2 regions of the Streptomyces sp. NPDC050546 genome follow, and region 1 is predicted to be linked to the other one. Evidence: riboswitches for the same ligand, from Rfam matches in the RefSeq annotation. Region 1 holds a riboswitch; the other holds the start of a gene.
The links. Region 1 has a riboswitch for cyclic di-AMP ahead of ACIBK5_RS13000 (NlpC/P60 family protein). Riboswitches for the same ligand answer to the same signal wherever they lie in the genome.

Region 1 (7,254 bases):
TCTCGGCGGTGCTCCGCAAGCTCCAGCTCTCCAACCGGCACGAGCTGACGCGGTGGGCCACGGCACGACGGCTGGTGTGACGCGCGGCCCGGACCGGTCCCCTCAGACCACCCGCGTCGCCCCCGCGTACGGCATCTCGTCGAGCGGGGCGACCCGTACCGGGGCCGCGGAGTTCGGGGCGTGGATCATCTGCCCGTTGCCCACGTAGATGCCGACGTGACTGATACCGGCGTAGTAGAAGACCAGGTCGCCGGGGAGGAGTTCGGAGCGGGCGACGCGGCGGCCGGCTGCGATCTGGGAGTACGTCGTGCGGGGCAGCGAGACGCCCGCGGAGCGGTACGCGGCCTGGACGAGGCCCGAGCAGTCGAAGGCGTTCGGGCCGGTCGCGCCCCAGACGTAGGGGCTGCCGAGCTTCTGGTAGGCGTAGGAGACGGCGGCGGCCGCGCGGGCGTTGGGCGCCTGCGCGGCGGCGGAACCGGGGGCCGCCAGAGCGTCGCGGGCGTCCGTCGAGGAGCGTGAGGCGCGGTTCGCGCCCGGTCCTTCGCCCAGGTCGGCACGTTCCTGCGCGGTGAGCCGGGACAGCAGGTGCCGTGCGGAGCCCAGCTTGCCGGTGATCGTCTTCTTGTGCCGCTTCAGCTCCGTCTGCCGCGACTTCAGGGACGTCAGCTCGATGTGGGCGGCCCCGCGCAGCTGCTCGATCTCCCGGAGCTGCTTGCGGACGCCCGCGACGGCGGACTTCTGCCGGTTGCCGGCCCGCTCGACGAACTCGGCGTTCTCCAGGTACCGGTCGGGGTCGTCGGACAGGGCGAGCCGGAGGGCGGGGTCGATGCCGCCGTCCCGGTACTGAGCGGCGGCGACCGAGCCCAGGGCGTCGCGGGCCGAGTTGAGCCGTTCCTCCTTGCGGGCCGCCTGGTCCTGGAGCTTCTTGAGCCGCTCTCCGGCGGCGTCGGCCTTCTCCTTCGCGCCGTTGTACTTCTCGGTGGCGACCTCCGCCTCCTGGTACAGCTTGTCCACCTCGGCCTTGACCTGGCCGGGGGTGAGCTGCGGTTCGGCGTGTCCGGTTCCGTCGAAACCCGTCGCGGTCGCCGCGCCGGCGAGCGCGATCGTGGCGGCCGTACGGGCCGTGTTGCCGCTCGCGGTGCGCTGTCGGGGCTTGCGGTGCGCTGCCACCTTGGGAGCCACGTCCTTTCCTGCGACCGCCCGGTGCGTGCGACGGCCGCCGTGGGGAGCGGACGGGCGGCCTGCGCGTCCGGCGGCGGCCCGCACAGGGGAAGCGGGCCGCCGCCGGACTTCTGGCGGTGGTGCCCGACTGCCGCCCCTGGCCCGGGCGGCGGTGGGGAGCCGGTCACCTGGAGGAGGACGTTAAACCTCGCCATGGCGGGCCCGTGGCCGGTGCGCGGAACTGTCCCGAGAGGACCGACGGTGACCGTATGCGACCGCGATCCCGCCGGGGCGCCGTCGCCTTAACTCAGCGTGATGACCGATGCGTCGATTTCATGGGTGAGTGTCGGTGATCGGGTGCTATGGGGCGCATATATGCAGCGGTGGGCCGGTGTCGGGCGGATCGGGCCCCCTGATTAGGCTCCGGCCTCATGGACGTACTCATCCACCTCTTCGTCGGCCTCCACATCATCGGCATAGCCTCGCTTCTGGGCGGCTTTCTCACCCAGATGAAGGCGATGGGCGAGGGCACCGCCCGCTACACCCCGGCGATGCTGCACGGCGCGCTGACGATGCTGGCCACCGGTGTGATCCTGGTCGGCCTCAACCAGGCCGACGACCAGTCCGTGAACAACATCAAGATCGGCGTGAAGCTGGCCCTGCTGATCGTGATCCTCGGCCTGGTCTACGTGAAACGGGACGACGAGAAGGTGGACAAGGGCCTGTTCGGGCTGGTCGGCCTGCTGACCACGGTGAACGTCTTCATCGCCGTGCTCTGGACCTGACCCGGCGGCCGGGCGGCGCACCGGAGCGGGCCGAGGCGGCCGTCCAGGCGGCGGCCACGAGCCACCCGGCCACCGCGATCCACAGCAGAGCCTCCCCGAAGCCGTCCAGCCAGGAGACGTCGAGGGCGACGGCGACGGCCAGTGCCGCCGTCCCCGTCTTGGCCCAGGTGAACACGGTCGCCCAGCGGCGGACGTCATGGCGGGGCCGGGGCCACAGGAACTCGGCGGCGAGCAGGACGGCGTAGCAGACCAGTGCGAGGACGAGCAGCACGACGGTCACGGTGCGCAGGACGTCCCGGTCGTCCTCGTTCCACAGGTACAGACGCGCGCTGTCGGCGCTGATCAGCCGCGCCCCGGCGAGCGCCGAGAGGGCGAGCGCCCCGCCCGCGAGCCAGTGATCGCCGGTCCCCTCGGACACCTGCCGCACATCGAAACGGACCAGGGCGAGGACGTACAGCACCAGTCCCAGCCAGAACAGCACCAGCGCCGCGTGCGCCAGCCAGTCCGCCGACTCGGCCGCGGCCAGCGTGGCGCCGAGCACGGCGAGCCCCTGTGTGGCCATGCAGCGCGCGAACACCGTCCCGGGCCTGCGCCGCTCCCCGCCCTGCGGGACGAGGACGAGCGGCACCGGCCAGAGCAGCACGGCGAGCACCAGCAGCATGACGGCCAGAGCCTGGGAGCCGGCCGCCGAGAAGGCGGTCCCCAGGACGGCCGTCGCCGCCACGGTGGTCAGGGCAGCCGTCGTCACGCTCTCGAGGACACCCGGCCTGCGCGTGTACGCCCGCCACCTGGTCCCGGCCCGCAGCAGCCGCAGGGTGAAGTCCGCGGCGAACATCAGCCAGGCCGCGCAGGCCAGAACCAGGGCGATGCGTGAGAGGACCTCGTACCCCGCCAGCTCAAGACCGACCGACAGGGTGCCGGTCGCCAGCACGGCGGCACTGGCCGCCGGAGCACGCTGCGCCCACCAGGCGACTGAGGGGGAGGGGCCGGGCATGGGGCCGATGCTAAGAGGCCCCGCGCGCGTTACGGGCAGGCCACGCGCGCGGGGTCACAAAAACCTGCGAGACCGGTCAGGCCGGCCGCACCACGCTGTGGATCGACGACTCGCCGTCGTAGTAGATCGACTCCTCGCGCACGTACGTGCCGGGCTTCGGAGCGTGGATCATCATGCCGTTGCCGATGTAGATGCCGACGTGGGTGACATCGTCGTAGAAGAAGACCAGGTCACCGGGCTGAGCGTCGGCCAGCGGGACCGTGGTGCCGGCGTTGACCTGGTCGTACGTCGTGCGCGGCAGGGTCACCCCGGCGGCCTTCCAGGCGGCCTGGGTGAGCCCGGAGCAGTCGTAGGAGCCGGGGCCGGTGGCGCCCCAGACGTACGGCTTGCCGATCTGGGCGCGGGCGAAGGCGAGTGCCTTCTCGGCCTTGGTGGCGTACGAGGAGTCGGGCGCGGTGGACGACGAGGACGAGCCCGTCGACGAGGAGGAGCCGCTGTCCTGCTGCTGGGCGGCCTCCTGCTGCGCGGCTTCCCGCTCCTTCTGCTGCTCGGCCTGCTGCCGGGCCAGCTCGGCGGCCTTGCGGGCGGCCTCCTCCTGCTTCTCCTTCTCGATCGCCGCGAGCCGCGCCTTCTCCTCGGCGGTCAGCTTCGACAGCAGCTCGCGCGCGTCGGCGAGCTTCCTCTGGACGGTCGCCTTGGCCGTCTTCAGGTCGCCCTGTGACTCGGTGAGCGTCTCGAGGCTCTCGGCGGCCTCCCGACGCTTCTCCATCGTCTCTGACTGCTGGGTGACGTAGTCGTCGACCGCCACCTTCTGACGGCCGGTCATCCGGTCCATCAACTGGGTCTGGTCGAAGTAGTCCTGCGGGGTGTCCGCGAGCAGGAACGTCGCCGTGTCCGGGGCGGAGGCGCCGGTGCGGTACTGGGCGGCGGCGAAGGTGCCCAGTTCCTCCCGCGCCTCGTTCAGCTTCTGGGTGCGCTCGGCGACGTCGTCGAGGAGGGTGTCGACGCGCTTGCGCTGCTTGGCGGTCTTCTCCTTGGCTCCGTTGTACTTCTCGGTCGCGGATCCCGCCTGACGGTAGAGGTCGTCTACCTTCTTCTCGACTTCCTCAAGGCTGGGCTTGTCGTCGGCCTCTGGGGCGGCGTTGGCCGACTGGGACAGCAGGGCCACGGAGGTGAGGGCCGCCGTCGCGAGGGCGGGGGTCCGTATGCCTGCAACGCGCGAACCCGTAGGACGCGACTTGCGGTGCGACGCCAAGGGAGGCGACTCCTTCCATGCTCCGCCTACCGGGTTAGCTGTCGGGTTCGGGCGGGTGGTTCGGAAGGGTTGCCCTACGGCCGTCTCCGGAAAGGGAGTCGGGCCGATTCACCCCGGGGTCTCGGTTGGGTCCCCGGCTCTGGCTGCCGCTGCGGCACGCCGGACTCGGCGGAGGCCACGCGGCCCGGCGACGTTCGCCGGTGGGGGTCGTGTGACCTCCTCGCACGGTAGCCAACTCGTGTGGCCCTTGTGAAGGTTGATGGGTGATATGCCCGATACATTTCCGTGACCTTGCTCATGAGTATCGCCGAGAGTGATCAATCGAGGGGGGTTGGTCACCATTCGGGAGTAATCGTGAAGGCCGTAGCGGCCTGTGATCACGCACACCTGGAGGGTGACAGGGGGCACTTTCGGCGATGTTCTCAGGGCGGCGGCGGGCTGTCAGTGGGGCGCCCTAGACTCGGAGAGCGATGAGCAGCCTCTTTGACGACAGCTTCCTGGCGGACCTCCAGGCCCAGCGGGGCCCCGCGGACGAGCCCCCGCCGCCGCCCGAGGACGATCACGGACCGGAGTCGGTCCCGGACGATCTGTTCGGTGGGAAGTTCGACGTGCCGCCGGACCGCGACGCCTACTACCGGGACGGTGCCGCGCGCCCGCCGGTGGATGCCGCCGCGCTCCTGGAGGGGCTGAACGACAACCAGCGCGCCGCCGTCACACACTCCGGCTCCCCGCTGCTCATCGTGGCCGGCGCCGGCTCCGGCAAGACCCGCGTGCTCACGCACCGCATCGCCCACCTGCTCGCCGAGCGGGACGCCCACCCGGGCCAGATCCTCGCCATCACCTTCACCAACAAGGCCGCCGGCGAGATGAAGGAGCGCGTCGAGCAGCTCGTCGGCCCGCGCGCGAACGCCATGTGGGTGATGACCTTCCACAGCGCCTGCGTACGCATCCTGCGCCGGGAGAGCAAGAAGCTCGGCTTCACATCGAGCTTCTCGATCTACGACGCCGCCGACTCCAAGCGCCTGATGGCCCTGGTCTGCCGCGACCTGGACCTCGACCCCAAGCGCTTCCCGCCGAAGTCCTTCAGCGCCAAGATCAGCAATCTCAAGAACGAGCTGATCGACGAGGAGGACTTCGCGGCCCAGGCCGGCGACGGCTTCGAGAAGACCCTCGCCCAGGCCTACGCGATGTACCAGTCGCGGCTGCGCGAGGCGAACGCCCTCGACTTCGACGACCTGATCATGACGACGGTCAACCTGCTGCGCGCCTTCCCGGACGTCGCCGAGCACTACCGCCGCCGCTTCCGCCACGTCCTCGTGGACGAGTACCAGGACACCAACCACGCCCAGTACGCCCTCGTCCGGGAGCTCGTGGGCACCTCCGAGCACCCCGTCGACGTACCGCCCAGCGCGGACGACCTGCCGCCCGCCGAGCTGTGCGTGGTGGGTGACGCCGACCAGTCGATCTACGCCTTCCGCGGCGCGACGATCCGCAACATCCTCCAGTTCGAGGAGGACTACCCGGACGCGACGACGATCCTGCTGGAGCAGAACTACCGCTCCACACAGACGATCCTGAGCGCGGCCAACGCGGTCATCGAGCGCAACGAGTCCCGCCGCCCCAAGAACCTGTGGACCAACGCGGGCACGGGCGCGCAGATCACCGGCTATGTAGCCGACACCGAGCACGACGAGGCGCAGTTCGTCGCCGACGAGATAGACCGTCTCACCGACGCGGGCGAGGCGAAGGCGGGCGACGTCGCCGTCTTCTACCGCACCAACGCCCAGTCCCGTGTCTTCGAAGAGATCTTCATCCGCGTCGGCCTGCCCTACAAGGTCGTCGGCGGCGTCCGCTTCTACGAGCGCAAGGAGGTCCGGGACGTCCTGGCCTACCTGCGTGTGCTGGCCAACCCGGAGGACTCGGTGCCGCTGCGCCGGATCCTCAACGTGCCCAAGCGGGGCATCGGCGACCGCGCCGAGGCGATGATCGACGCCCTCTCCCAGCGGGAGAAGATCAGCTTCCCGCAGGCGCTCAAGCGCGTCGACGAGGCGTACGGCATGGCCGCGCGCTCCACCAACGCCGTCAAGCGGTTCAACACGCTGATGGAGGACCTCCGTACGGTCGTCGAGTCCGGCGCCGGGCCCGCCACGGTGCTGGAGGCGATCCTGGAGCGCACCGGATACCTCGCCGAGCTACAGGCCTCCACCGACCCGCAGGACGAGACCCGGATCGAGAACCTCCAGGAACTCGCCGCCGTCGCCATGGAGTTCGAGCAGGAGCGCGGCGAGGACGAGCAGGGCACCCTGGCCGACTTCCTGGAGAAGGTCGCGCTGGTCGCCGACTCCGACCAGATCCCCGACGAGGAGGACGGCGACGGTGTCATCACGCTGATGACCCTGCACACCGCCAAGGGCCTGGAGTTCCCGGTCGTCTTCCTGACCGGCATGGAGGACGGCGTCTTCCCGCACATGCGCGCCCTCGGCCAGACCAAGGAGCTGGAGGAGGAGCGGCGTCTGGCATACGTGGGCATCACGCGTGCGCGAGAACGGCTGTATCTGACGCGCTCCACCCTGCGCAGCGCCTGGGGCCAGCCGTCGTACAACCCGCCCTCCCGGTTCCTGGAGGAGATCCCGCCGACCCACCTGGAGTGGAAGCGGACCGGTGCGACCGCGCCGGCGTCCTCCGGGCCGGTCTCCGCCGTGGCGGCCTCACTGTCGTCGTCCCGTTCGCGTTCGTCCGCGTCGGGCGCCTCCGGCTTTGCCACCCGCCGCACCTCCGAGAAGCCGGTGGTGTCGCTTGCGGTCGGGGACCGGGTCACGCACGACCAGTTCGGGCTCGGGACCGTCGTGGCGGTCAAGGGCACGGGCGGGAACGCCGAGGCGAGCATCGACTTCGGGGACACCAAGCCGAAGCGGCTGCTGCTGCGGTACGCGCCGGTGGAGAAGCTGTAGCCCCGGGCCGCGGTAGTCCTGCGAGGTGAGCATCCGCCGGCCGGACGACACTGTTGGCGAACCCTGGGGCTGAACGTGACGTCGGCCTACGCTCTTCTGCCAGCGGCA
Region 2 (7,254 bases), on a different contig from region 1:
AGCGGAAATAATCCCCCACGAATTCCCCGCTCTTTGTATACGGCTCCCGTGTTAATGCCGCAGGCTTGCCGTGTTTACGGCATGTTGCGAGTTCCTCACACGCTCGGCGCGCTCCCCGGCGGAGCCGAAACGCAGCCGGTGCGCGGCCGTCGCGCGCTCGGTGTGCAGCGCCGTGACCGCCCGCGCGCGCTCGCCGTCCCCGCGCGCCACCGCGTCCACGATCGCCCCGTGCTCGGCCCAGGACTCCACGGGTCCGGCCGGTGCCTCCACGGCGTACATCCAGGCGATCTTGTGCCGGAGCTGGGTGAGCATCGAGGTCAGCGCGGGGCTGCCGGAGGCCTGGGCGAGCGTCTCGTGGAACCAGCCGCCCAGCGAGCGGAGGTCGTCGCTGTTGCCCCGGCGGGCGCGCTCCTGGCCGAGCCTGACCAGGCCGCGCAGGACCTTCAGATGAGCCTCGGTGCGGCGCTGGGCGGCGCGGGCGGCACCCAGCGGCTCCAGCAGCATGCGCATCTCCAGCAGGTCGGCGGCCTCCTGCTCGGTGGGTTCGGCGACGCACGCGCCCGCGTGCCGCCGGGTGACCACGAAGCCCTCGGCCTCCAGCGTGCGCAGGGCCTCCCGGACGGGGACACGCGAGACGCCGTAGCGGCGCGCGAGCAGCTCCTCGGTGAGCCGACTGCCGCGCTCGTAGACACCCGCGACGATGTCGTCCCGGATGGCCGTGCACACCGCGTGCGCGGGAATACGCATGACCGACCTCCGCTTAATCCCCGTGAAACGTCGACTGGTGACGTGTGTTCCGTGACTCTATTGCAATGAGCCGGAATTTCCGACGGCGTACAGGAATCCAGGGATATTTTTTGGACAGCCGGCCGTGGCGAACGCCGAAAGCCCCGGCTCGGGGAGCCGGGGCTTTCGGGAAGCGGAGCAGTCGCCGCCGGACGCTCAGACGTCCACGCCGTGCGAGCGGAGGTAGGCCACGGGGTCGATGTCGGAGCCGTAGTCGGGTCCGGTGCGGGCCTCGAAGTGCAGATGCGGGCCGGTGACGTTGCCGGTGGCGCCGGACAGGCCGATCTGCTGGCCGGGCGTGACCTTCTGCCCCACCGAGACGCTGCTGGACGACAGGTGGCCGTACTGGGTGTACGTCCCGTCGTTCATCTTGATCACGACCTGGTTGCCGTAGGAACCGCCCCAGCCGGCCTCGACGACCTCACCCATGCCGACCGAGTGGACGGCCGTGCCGCTGGAGGCGTGGAAGTCGACACCGGTGTGGCTGCCGGAGGACCAGACGGCACCGCCGGACTTGTAGCCGGTGGAGACGTACGAGCCGGAGATCGGGGACACGAAGGTGTTGAGACGCTTGCGCTCGGCCTCGCGGGCGGCGCGCTCCTTGGCCTCGCGGGCCTCCTCGGCCCTCTCCTTGGCCTCCTTGGCCGCCTCGGCTGCCCGCTTGCGGGCGGCCTCCTCGGCCTTCTTCTTGGCGGCGGCCTCTTCGGCCGCCTGCTTCTGGGCGACGGCCTGGGCGTCGATCTTCTGGGCCACGGTGTCGCCCATGGTCACGACCGGGGTGAGGCCCGTCTGCTCGGCGGCGGGCTCCGCGGCGAAGGCCGGGGCGGCCACGGTGCCGACGACGCCGGTGGTGGCGAGAGCCGCGACGCCCGCTGCGTGGGCCGTGCGGCGCTGGATCCTGCTGGGACGACGGTGCTTCCCGGTGGCGCGCGTGAACGCCATGTGGTGGCTGTTCCTTTCCTTCCCTCTCGCCTACCGGGTTAGCTGACGGGTTCGGAGCAGGAAGGTCTCCTACGGACCCCCTCGCGACTCGCGCGGGCGTCCGATTCACCCCAGGGACTGCGGTGGGTCCCCGGCTCCCCTGGCTCGCGCCGTACGGGGACTCGGCGATGACTGTCCGGTGCCGCGGGTGCGGCGCACTGCCTGACGAACAGCCCGGACGACGCTAAGCGGCGCCACTTTCAATTCCCAAACGGATCCCGGCTTTTGTAGCGCATCCCACAGGGCAGACGGGCAACTCCCATCCCAATTCGGGCATAAAGGAGCCCTGGTGCCTTAGAAGACAACCAGGGCCCCTACGCGCGCGGCGCTCGCCTCCCGCTACTCGGCGGCGACCACGGCGACTTCACCGATGCCGAGGGCCTCGACCGGGCCCTTGATCTGCGCCGCGTCTCCGACCAGGACGGTCACCAGACGGTCCACCGGGAAGGCGCTGACGGCCGCCGCGGTGGCCTCCACGGTGCCGGTCGCGGCGAGCTGCCGGTACAGCGCGGCCTGGTAGTCGTCGGGCAGGTGCTGCTCGACCTGGTCCGCCAGCGTGCTCGCGACGGCCGCCGCCGTCTCGTACTTCAGCGGCGCCACGCCGACCAGGTTCTGCACGGCGACGTCCCGCTCGGCGTCGGTCAGCCCTTCGGCGGCGAGGGTACGCAGCACCGTCCAGAGGTCCTGGAGGGCGGGGCCGGTGTTGGGCGTGTCCACGGAGCCGCTGATGGCGAGCATCGCGGCACCGGTCCCGTCCGGGGCGGACCTGAGGACCTGGGCGAACGCCCGCACACCGTAGGTGTATCCCTTCTCCTCGCGCAGGACGCGGTCCAGACGGGAGGTGAGGGTGCCGCCGAGGCAGTACGTGCCGAGCACCTGGGCGGGCCAGACGCGGTCGTGGCGGTCCGAGCCGATCCGGCCGATGAGCAGCTGCGTCTGGACGGCGCCCGGGCGGTCCACGACGATGACCCGGCCCGTGTCGTCGGCGGTCACCGGCGGCACCGGCCGCGGCTCGGCCGAGGAGCCGGTCCAGGCGCCCAGCGTGTCGCCGAGCAGCGCGTCGAGGTCGATGCCGGTGAGGTCGCCGACGACCACGGCGGTGGCGGTCGCCGGGCGGACGTGCTTCTCGTAGTAGGCGCGTACGGCCGCGGAGTCGATCGCGGCGACCGTCTCCTCGCTGCCCTGCCGGGGCCGCGACATGCGCGCGTCCGCCGGGAACAGCTCCTTGGAGAGCTCCTTGGCGGCACGGCGGGCGGGGTTGGCCAGCTCGTGCGGGATCTCGTCGAGGCGGTTGTTGACCAGCCGCTCGACCTCGCTGTCCGCGAACGCGGGCGCCCTGAGGGCGTCGGCGATCAGGTTGAGCCCCTTGGCGAGCCGGGAGGCCGGCACCTCCAGGCTCAGCCGGACGCCCGGGTGGTCGGCGTGCGCGTCGAGGGTGGCGCCGGCGCGCTCCAGCTCGGCGGCGAACTCCTCGGCGGAGTGCTTGTCGGTGCCCTCGGAGAAGGCCCGGGCCATGATCGTGGCCACCCCGTCGAGGCCGGCCGGCTCGGCGTCCAGGGGCGCGTCCAGCAGCACCTCCACGGCGACGACCTGCTGGCCGGGGCGGTGGCAGCGCAGCACGGTGAGGCCGTTGTCGAGCGTGCCGCGCTCGGGGGCCGGGAAGGCCCACGGCTTGGCGTCGCCCGCCTGCGGCTGCGGGTGGAAGTCCATCGTGGCGAGCTCGGTCACTTGGCCGCCTCCTCGTTCTCGTTCGTGGCCGCGGCTGCGGTGCCCTCGGTGCTGTCGGCGTCCTCGCCGGTCTCGTCCGCGACGGGCTCGTAGACGAGCACCGCGCGGTTGTCGGGCCGCAGGCGGGCCTTGGCGACCTCCTGGACCTCCTTGGCCGTCACCGCCAGCACGCGCTGCACGGCGGTCAGGGCGAGCTGCGGGTCGCCGAACAGCACGGCGTACCGGCACAGTTCGTCGGCGCGGCCGGCGACCGTGCCGAGCCGGTCCAGCCACTCGCGCTCCAACTGGGCCTGGGCGCGCTCCATCTCCTCGTCCGTGGGGCCTTCCTCGGCGAACCGGGCGAGCTCCTCGTCGATGGCGGTCTCGATGACCGGCACCTCGACATCACCGGACGTCTTCACGTCCAGCCACCCCAGGGAGGGCGCCCCGGCGAGCCGCAGCAGGCCGAATCCGGCCGCCACGGCCGTACGGTCCCGCCGCACGAGACGGTTGTAGAGACGGGAGGACTCGCCGCCGCCGAGGACGGTGAGGGCCAGGTCGGCCGCGTCGCACGCGCGCGTGCCGTCGTGCGGCAGCCGGTAGGCGGCCATCAGGGCGCGCGCCGGGACCTCCTCCTCGACGACCTCGCGCAGCTGCTCGCCGATGGTCTCCGGCAGCACGCCGTCACGCGGCGCGGGCTTGCCGTCGTGGCCGGCGATGGAGCCGAAGTACTTCTCGATCCAGACCAGGGTCTGCTCCGGGTCGATGTCGCCGACCACGGAGAGCACGGCGTTGTTCGGCGCGTAGTAGGTCCGGAAGAACGCCCGCGCGTCCTCCAGGGTCGCCGCGTCCAGGTCGGCCATCGAGCCGATCGGGGTGTGGTGGTAGGGGTGGCCCTCCGGGTAGGCGAGGGCGGTCAGCTTCTCGAAGGCGGTGCCATAGGGCACGTTGTCGTAGCGCTGGCGGCGCTCGTTCTTGACGACGTCCCGCTGGTTCTCCATCGACTCGTCGTCGAGCGCGGACAGCAGGGAGCCCATCCGGTCGGCCTCCAGCCAGAGGGCGAGCTCCAGCTGGTGGGCGGGCATGGTCTCGAAGTAGTTGGTGCGCTCGAAGCTGGTCGTGCCGTTCAGCGAGCCGCCCGCGCCCTGGACGAACTCGAAGTGGCCGTTGCCCTTCACCTGCGCGGAACCCTGGAACATCAGATGCTCGAAAAGGTGAGCCAGGCCGGTACGCCCCTTGACTTCGTGGCGCGAGCCGACGTCGTACCAGAGGCACACCGCCGCGACCGGGGTCAGGTGGTCCTCGGAGAGCACCACGCGCAGGCCGTTGGCCAGGCGGTGCTCGGTCGCTGTCAGGCCCCCGGAGCCTGCCTGGGCTGTGGCCGTGTGACCCATGGGCATGTACGTCCCTTCGATCGCGGTGCGGTCGTTCCGACCGCGGATTCCTGCCGGTCCTGCCACTGTATGCAAGCGTGCGGAACGCTGGTGAAGTTCCCGGGCGCGTACGCGGAGAGCGAGATCGAGTGACCCGCTGTGCCGGGCCGGACGGCGCGGCGGGCGTCAGAGACCGGGTCCTGGTCCCGGTTGTCAGTGCGGCGGTCCACAATGGTCGGCGTCAGATCCGGATCGCAGAGGCAAGGAGCCGGCAGCGATGGCCCGCCGCAGCACGAAGACCCCGCCGCCCGACGACTCGTACGAGGAGAGGATCCTCGACATCGACGTCGTCGACGAGATGCAGGGCTCCTTCCTCGAGTACGCGTACTCGGTCATCTACTCCCGCGCCCTGCCGGACGCACGCGACGGCCTCAAGCCGGTGCACCGCCGCATCGTCTACCAGATGAGCGAGATGGGCCTGCGTCCCGAGCGCGGGTACGTCAAGTGCGCCCGCGTCGTCGGCGAGGTGATGGGCAAGCTGCACCCGCACGGCGACGCGTCGATCTACGACGCCCTCGTGCGCATGGCCCAGCCCTTCTCGATGCGCGTCCCCCTGGTCGACGGCCACGGCAACTTCGGCTCGCTGGGCAACGACGACCCGCCGGCCGCCATGCGGTACACCGAGTGCCGGATGGCCGAGGCGACGAGCCTGATGACGGACTCCATCGACGAGGACACCGTCGACTTCAACCCCAACTACGACGGCCAGGAACAGGAGCCGGTGGCCCTGCCCGCCGCCTTCCCGAACCTCCTGGTCAACGGCGCCTCGGGCATCGCCGTCGGCATGGCCACGAACATGCCGCCGCACAACCTGCGCGAGGTCATCGCGGCCGCCCGCCACCTGATCAGGTATCCGAACGCGGATCTGGACGCGCTGATGAAGCACGTCCCGGGCCCCGACCTGCCCACCGGCGGCCGCATCGTCGGCCTGCCCGGCATCCGGGACGCGTACGAGACGGGCCGCGGCACGTTCAAGATGCGGGCGACCGTCGCCGTGGAGACCGTGACGGCGCGCCGCAAGGGCCTGGTCGTCACGCAGCTGCCCTTCACGGTCGGCCCGGAGAAGGTGATCGCCAAGATCAAGGACCTGGTCGGCTCGAAGAAGCTCCAGGGCATCGCCGACGTCAAGGACCTCACCGACCGCCAGCACGGCCTGCGCCTGGTCATCGAGATCAAGAACGGCTTCGTGCCGGAGGCGGTCCTGGAGCAGCTGTACAAGCTGACGCCGATGGAGGAGTCCTTCGGCATCAACAACGTGGCCCTGGTCGACGGCCAGCCGCTCACGCTGGGCCTCAAGGAGCTCCTGGAGGTCTACCTCGACCACCGCTTCACCGTCGTACGGCGGCGTTCGGAGTTCCGCCGCGGCAAGAAGCGCGACCGACTGCACCTGGTCGAGGGCCTGCTGACGGCCCTGCTGGACATCGACGAGGTCATCCGCCTCATCCGCTCCAGCGAGAACTCCGCGCAGGCGAAGCAGCGCCTGATGGAGCAGTTCTCGCTGAGCGAGGTGCAGACGCAGTACATCCTCGACACACCGCTGCGCCGTCTGACCAAGTTCGACCGCATCGAGCTGGAGACGGAGAAGGACCGGCTCAACGCGGAGATCGAGGAACTGACCCGGATCCTCGACTCGGACGCCGAGCTGCGCAAGCTGGTCTCCTCCGAACTGGCCACCGTCGCCAAGAAGTTCGGCACGGACCGGCGTACGGACCTGCTGGAGGCGGGCGGCACACCGGTCGCGACCGTGCCGCTCCAGGTGGCCGACGACCCGTGCCGGGTGCTGCTGTCCTCGACGGGTCTGCTCGCCCGTACGGCGAACGGCGAGCCGTTCACGGAGGACGCCGGCGCCGAGCGCGTGAAGCACGACGTGATCGTCTCGGCGGTGCCCGGCACCGCCCGTGGCGAGGTGGGCGCGGTCACCTCGGCGGGCCGGCTGCTGCGGCTGAACGTGATCGATCTGCCCCAGCTCCCGGAGTCGATGCCGACGCCGAACCTCGCGGGGGGTGCCCCGCTGGCGGAGTTCGTCTCCCTGGAGGACGACGAGACGGTGGTCTGCCTGACGACCCTCGACGAGTCGTCGCCGGGTCTGGCGATCGGCACGGCGCAGGGCGTGGTCAAGCGTGTGGTGCCGGACTATCCGTCCCACAAGGAAGAGCTCGAGGTGATCACCCTCAAGGAGGGCGACCGGATCGTCGGCGCGGTGGAACTGCGGACCGGCGACGAGGATCTGATCTTCATCTCCGACGACGCCCAGCTGCTGCGTTTCCAGGCCTCGGTGGTCCGTCCCCAGGGCCGCGCGGCGGGCGGCATGGCGGGCATCAAGCTCACGGAGGACGCGAAGGTCATC

Region 2: it holds a riboswitch for cyclic di-AMP, as region 1 does, so the genes downstream of both, ACIBK5_RS40485 (M23 family metallopeptidase) here and ACIBK5_RS13000 (NlpC/P60 family protein) in region 1, are expected to answer to the same signal.

What each region holds. Positions count from the first base shown of each region.
Region 1 is NZ_JBITGX010000004.1:427,907-435,160, forward strand. Features, by position in the region: gene ACIBK5_RS12980 (LuxR C-terminal-related transcriptional regulator) at 1-80, shown strand, start outside; gene ACIBK5_RS12985 (NlpC/P60 family protein) at 103-1,170, opposite strand; gene ACIBK5_RS12990 (hypothetical protein) at 1,593-1,946, shown strand; gene ACIBK5_RS12995 (hypothetical protein) at 1,924-2,940, opposite strand; gene ACIBK5_RS13000 (NlpC/P60 family protein) at 3,017-4,195, opposite strand; cyclic di-AMP (ydaO/yuaA leader) riboswitch at 4,204-4,362, opposite strand; gene pcrA (DNA helicase PcrA) at 4,666-7,146, shown strand.
Region 2 is NZ_JBITGX010000026.1:8,980-16,233, reverse strand. Features, by position in the region: gene ACIBK5_RS40490 (GntR family transcriptional regulator) at 52-747, opposite strand; gene ACIBK5_RS40485 (M23 family metallopeptidase) at 943-1,728, opposite strand; cyclic di-AMP (ydaO/yuaA leader) riboswitch at 1,741-1,905, opposite strand; gene ACIBK5_RS40480 (M16 family metallopeptidase) at 2,107-3,495, opposite strand; gene ACIBK5_RS40475 (M16 family metallopeptidase) at 3,492-4,874, opposite strand; gene ACIBK5_RS40470 (DNA topoisomerase (ATP-hydrolyzing) subunit A) at 5,125-7,254, shown strand, end outside.